2 regions of the Sedimentibacter sp. MB35-C1 genome follow, and region 2 is predicted to be linked to the other one. Evidence: riboswitches for the same ligand, from Rfam matches in the RefSeq annotation. Region 2 holds a riboswitch; the other holds the start of a gene.

Region 1 (3,200 bases), 1.7 Mb from region 2:
ACCTGCTTCGTCTATAACATCAATAGCCTTGTCAGGTAAAAATCTGTCTGTGATGTATCTTTCAGACATTAATACTGCCTGTTCAATTACTTCGTCGGATATTTTCACATTGTGATATTGCTCATAATAATCCTTTATTCCTTTAACAATCTCAATAGAGTCGCTAATAGAAGGCTCGTCTATCATTACAGGCTGGAATCTTCTTTCTAATGCACTGTCCTTTTCTATGTGTTTTCGATACTCATCCAAAGTGGTGGCTCCGATTACTTGAACCTCTCCTCTTGCAAGAGCAGGCTTCAATATATTAGCAGCATTCATGGCGCCGCCCTCAGCTTCCCCTGCACCCACAATGTTGTGTACTTCGTCAATTACTATAATTATGTTGCCGGCTTTTTTGGCTTCATCAATTATTGCTTTCATACGAGATTCAAACTGTCCTCTGAACTGAGTTCCTGCCACAACAGCTGTTAAATCAAGAAGATAAATTTCTGTGTTGAAAAGCTTAATTGGAACTTTATGTTCGGAAATTCTAACAGCAAGCCCTTCAGCTATTTTGGTTTTGCCCACTCCTGGCTCACCTATTAAAATAGGGTTATTTTTAGAGCGTCTGTTTAGGATCTGTATAACCCTGTCTACTTCTCTTTCTCTTCCGACAATTCTGTCCAGCTCTCCATATCTAGCCTGCTCAGTCAGATTAGTACCGTAAGTATCAAGGTATTTTAATTTTTTTCGTTTAACTTTCTCTTTTACCTTTGCTCCGGAAGTGCTGCTGCCTTTTGCAACATCCATTTCATTTTGTGCTTCTTCAGAAGGTTGAAATCCATTGTTTGAATTGGAAATGCCAGAAAATGCCGAATTCATTAAATTCATAATGGAATTCATATTTTCATTGTCATCGCCTTCTACATCTTGTGTTAATTTCTCTAAATCCATATCTCCTATAATTTCTGTGAGCTGATTATTAATATTTTCAAAATCCTCAGGTTTCATTCCACCCTGTCTCATGATTTGTTCCATAGGTGCCAGTCCTTGTTTTTTTGCACATGGAATACATAGACCGGTAGTCTGCATCTTGCCTTCAATTATTTTATTAACATATATAACAGCTACATTTTTTTTGCATACTGAACATAACATTTTTTTCATCTCCTATATTTGCAATACATAGTTTATAATTAACTATAACGAGTAATTTTATTTCTATAATACGTTTATTCACATTTTATTATTTTCCATAATTAATAGCTATACAAAGTCGATTATAATATACTTTTCTTAAAAATGCATTAAAAAATTTGCATTGTAACAGAAATTAAATATTTATATGTCAAATAATCATATTTATTACCGATTTAAGGAATTATTTCATAAATCCTCATATTTTTGTTTTACAACCTTAGTTTTTTTGCAATTATTGCAATATCTTATATTATTATGAAAATAAATTATTTATATATAAACTTTTTATTGACATATTTCACATAAGGCAATATACTGTATAGAAATTAAATATTTTCATGGGTATATTACAGAGGATGCGAAGATCAATAGTAAAAGAACAACTTTGAAAGGGTGATTCGCCGAAGGGTTTTCCCTGGGCTTACGTTTAAGAGATGTAATACTGTTTTTATAGGATGCTTCCCAATTCTATAAAAGAGAGCTGTAATGTGCTGGGCAGAAGGTTCAGTGTTTTTTGCAAGCGTCTGAGAGCCCTTTTGCTCTTATGTCGCTTTTTTTATTATCATTTTTTAAAAAGCGGCATGAAAATTATTTATAAAAAAATAATTTTATAAGGAGAAAAGAAATGATAGATTTTGTAAGAGGCTGCGGAGTGGCATTGGTAACGCCGTTTTCAAATGGGAAAATTGACTATAATACCCTGGAAAAACTTATTGACATGCATGTTGAACTGTCAGGATCAATTATTGTGGCAGGAACAACAGGAGAAGCATCAACACTTACCGATGATGAATATCATGAATTAATTAAATTTGTTGTTGACAGAGTTAACAAGAGAATACCTGTTATTGCGGGTGCAGGAAGCAACTGCACATCTTCAGCAATTAAAAAAGCTAAATTTTGCGAAGAGGCGGGTGCTGACGGATTATTGATAGTAACTCCGTATTACAACAAAACTACTCAAAACGGTTTGATAAATCACTACAGATTAATTGCAGAAAATACAGCGCTTCCCATAATTGTTTACAGTGTTTCAGGAAGAACGGGAATGAATATAGAGCCAAGTACAGTATTAGAACTTTCAAAGATTAAAAATATTGTTGGAATTAAGGAAGCCAGCGGAAATATAAGCCAGGTTGCGGAAATTATAAGGATTTGTCCTAAGGATTTCTTTGTTTATTCAGGAAACGATGATATGGTTATTCCTTTGATGGCCTTGGGAGGTCATGGTGTTATCTCAGTAGTTGCCAATATAATGCCGTCTGAAACTAAAAAAATGGTTGATGACTTTAAAGATGGAAGGCTTATCGAGGCGAGAGATGCTCAGGTTGGTATGAATGGGCTTGTTAATGCCTTATTTATTGAAACAAATCCTATTCCTATTAAAGAAGCAATGGGTTTGATGAATATGTGCAGTTCTGAGGTGAGAGAGCCTCTTTACAGAATGTCGGAAGAAAACAAAGAAAAACTGATTAGTGAAATGAACCGCTGCGGTATTATTATAACAAGCGGCGCAGGTAGAAGGTAAAGATATATGAATATAGTTATATGCGGTATCAACGGTGCTATGGGGAAGGTTTTGGTAAAAGAGGCCAAATCATATGAAAATATAAATGTTATCGGTCATCTTTCACCGAGAAATGGTTATTTAGGTCACGATATAAATGAACATGCAGATGTGGTAATAGATTTTTCCAACCCTTCCAATTGTAAATTTTTAATAGATTATGCTGTTAAAAATAAATGTGCTTTGCTGATATGCACAACCGGATTTACCAATGAGCAGAAATCTGAAATGAAAAGGGCAGGGGAAAAAATACCTGTGCTTTTGTCCTCAAACACCTCATTGGGTATAAATGCGCTCAGAAAAATAATTAAGTGCATATCTGCTGAACTAAACAGCTTTGACATAAATATTATAGAAAAGCATCATAATAAGAAAATAGATGCACCTAGCGGTACTGCCAAAACAATTGCCAAGGATATAATGAAGGCAACCGGAAGAGATTATGTAGATACAC
Region 2 (3,200 bases):
ATCCAAGGAAAAATTTATTGCAATGTGTAGGGGTTAATTATCTAAAGCTTAGCATATTCTTCTATTTATAAAACAAAAAGTTTTTCAGCCTCCTTTAAGAATGAAAAACGTAAAAAGAAGGTTACCGTAATCTAATAGGTAACCTCTTTACTTTTAAATTATTTGTACATATAGCTTTAGTGTACACACTTTATGCACTGGTATTAACCACCTGGTTTATCTTTTATCGGGGTTTTTTATGCTTCGACTTTTGCCCTGTATATTTTCTGAACTACCACTAATGTTCCAATCATTAGAACAATGCCTATTGGTAATGCCATTACACTTTGTACAAAACCTGCGATAATGTATGTTACAAAGGAAACACCTGCAACTGTTAAAGCATAAGGAAGCTGAGTAGATACGTGATTAATGTGGTTGCACTGAGCTCCTGATGAAGCCATAATCGTAGTGTCTGAAATAGGTGAACAGTGATCACCACACACAGCGCCTGCAAGACAAGCCGAAATTCCTATAATAAGCATATCTGCAGATATAGTTCCACTCAAATTTACAACAATAGGAATAAGAATTCCGAAAGTTCCCCATGACGTACCTGTAGCAAATGCGAGGAAACAAGCAACTACAAAGATAATTGCAGGCAAAAGAAGTTTAAGCGCAGCCGCACTTCCTTCTACAAGACCAGCCACATAAGGAGCTGCTCCTAGGGCACCTGTCATTGAAGATAACGTCCATGCAAAAGTTAAAATAAGAATTGGCGGAACCATTGCATTAAATCCTAAGGTAATGCACTCCATAAAATCACTGAATGATAAAACTTTTCTTGCAACAATCCATATAAATATCAAAATCAATGATACCAAAGATCCCATTGGAAGACCAACTGAAGCATCGGATTTTGCAAAAGCTTCTACAAATGATGTTCCTGAAAAGAATCCTCCTGTATAAATCATACCGATTATACTACATACAATAAGTATAATTACAGGAAGAACCAAGTCTATAACTCCACCTTTGTCTGAGCTTGCATCCGGAACTGCATTTTCAAATGGCCTATCAGCAGTTGTAAACAAATCTCCCTTTTCTTTGGCGTTTTTTTCATGCTTAAGCATTGGACCGAAATCCATATCAGTAAATATAATGAACAAAATCATTACTATAGTAAGTAGTGAATAGAAGTTATAAGGAATAGCTCTTATGAATAATTCTAAACCATTGTAACCTTCTAAAACGCCTGATACTGCAGCAGCCCATGATGATATTGGAGCAATCATACATATTGGAGCAGCAGTAGCATCTATCAGGTACGCTAACTTAGCTCTTGAAATGTTATGCCCATCTGTCACTGGCTTCATAACACTACCAACTGTCAGGCAGTTAAAATAATCATCAATGAATATTAAGCAACCAAGACCAAAAGTAGCCCCCATTGCACCTCTTCTAGTTTTAATTTTTTTCTTAGCCCATTCACCGTAAGCTTTTGAACCTCCGGCTTTGTTCATAATTGCTACAATAATTCCAAGTACTACAAGAAATATAAGAATACCTACGTTCCAAGAATCAGCTAAACTGGCAATAAATCCATTAATAATCATTGTATCAAGCGCATTAACCGGATTTCCGTTTGCTACAAGTAAAGCACCTACTGCTATACCTATAAACAATGAACTATAAACCTCTTTTGTAATTAATGCTAAGGCAATAGCAATAATCGGCGGCAGCAATGCCCAAGCTGTTGAATATACAGCTGGAAGTGTTTCTTCTGCTTCATCTGCAAATGCTACAACAGTGAACAGCATACTTATTATCATAACTAATGTAATTACAATAAAAATGTGTCTCTTATTAAAATTCATTTTAAAATTCTCCTTTTCTGATGAGCAGGGTTATTTTTTTACACCAATACATTTATATGCAAAAAAATTGAGTCACCCTGACAAAGTATTTCTGCTAATTTTGATAAATCATGTGTCCTAAGCTGTATCCTAGGACCGTAATACTTATTTTCCCCTCCTAATATTCATTCCATCAAATATAATGCGTTAAGCAACTTCATTTTTCTTATTAGTAAATCTTACTCATTGCAAAAATCAAAAAAATGCCATGAGTAAGACTCATGGCATTTATTCCACATATTGCTTACCCAAATGTATTCCAGCACTCCTCGAACAGTCGGGTAAACTGCTAAAGACAGTGCCATGTATTTTTTACATGACCCCAATGTATATAAATAATATACATTTCGGCGACTGTACCTTTCCTTAATTAGTACTCTTTACAAGTCGCAGCCTCTGTAACACATTGTATTCAATTTAAGTAAATACTAACAGATATATCTGATAAAGTCAATGCATATTATGTGATTAATTTTATCAAAACACTGAAGGAAAAATAAAAGCAGAGAAAAGTCCCTCAAACAATTGTCTGAGGGAACATATAATATTCCTATTAAATTAATTTGAAATCTCTATAAACTATTGATTTCAACCCATTTTTCGTGATGCAACTAAAACTTATATGCTTATCGTGTTTTTCCCAAGCTGCTTAGATTTATATAAAGCTAGATCAGCTTTATGAAGAAGATCACTTAAAGAGTTCTCTTGAAAATTACAACCTGCAATTCCGACACTGATGGTATAATAAATTTTATGATTTAAGTATTGAACAATTCTTTCAGAAACGCTCTTTCGTAAATTTTCAGCAAAATCAAAAGCTTCCTCAATCTCCACGGGCAAAAGCACAACAAATTCATCACCACCGTGACGCCCAAAAACATACTTTCCTTCCAAAAAGGCTTGTACTGTATTGACCAAGTCCCTAAGAATCATGTCTCCCCCAAAATGACCATATGTATCATTAATATTTTTAAAATTATCCAAGTCGATAATTATTGCAGATACATTAGGATTGCTTTGGGAATATTTTTGCAATTGCGAATAAGCTGTTGTCATACCTTCGCGGTTATAAATGCCAGTCAGAGGATCAAGCTCCGCACGTTCTTTCAATAATGTTATGTCGGTCAAAACAAGAACGTACCCGAAAAATCTTCCTCCAGACCTCTCCAGCGTATGACGGGCTAATGAAATATATCTTCCGCTTTGTGATTTTGGAAGTTCGGCAGGCAAATCATCAACCGAAATATATAATTTTCCGGGGTGCTTTGGTTCACCAAGTATGCGTTCCAAAATATTAGAACCAAT

Evidence for each region. Region 2 has a riboswitch for lysine ahead of RBQ61_RS15190 (Na+/H+ antiporter NhaC family protein). Riboswitches for the same ligand answer to the same signal wherever they lie in the genome.
Region 1: linked by a shared signal. The riboswitch ahead of dapA (4-hydroxy-tetrahydrodipicolinate synthase) and the one ahead of RBQ61_RS15190 (Na+/H+ antiporter NhaC family protein) in region 2 are both predicted to bind lysine.

The regions. Positions count from the first base shown of each region.
Region 1 is NZ_CP133188.1:1,214,082-1,217,281, forward strand. Features, by position in the region: gene RBQ61_RS05570 (ATP-dependent Clp protease ATP-binding subunit) at 1-1,146, opposite strand, end outside; lysine riboswitch at 1,522-1,671, shown strand; gene dapA (4-hydroxy-tetrahydrodipicolinate synthase) at 1,805-2,707, shown strand; gene RBQ61_RS05580 (4-hydroxy-tetrahydrodipicolinate reductase) at 2,714-3,200, shown strand, end outside.
Region 2 is NZ_CP133188.1:3,129,953-3,133,152, forward strand. Features, by position in the region: gene RBQ61_RS15185 (NAD/NADP-dependent octopine/nopaline dehydrogenase family protein) at 1-37, shown strand, start outside; gene RBQ61_RS15190 (Na+/H+ antiporter NhaC family protein) at 237-1,856, opposite strand; lysine riboswitch at 2,148-2,302, opposite strand; gene RBQ61_RS15195 (diguanylate cyclase) at 2,514-3,200, opposite strand, start outside.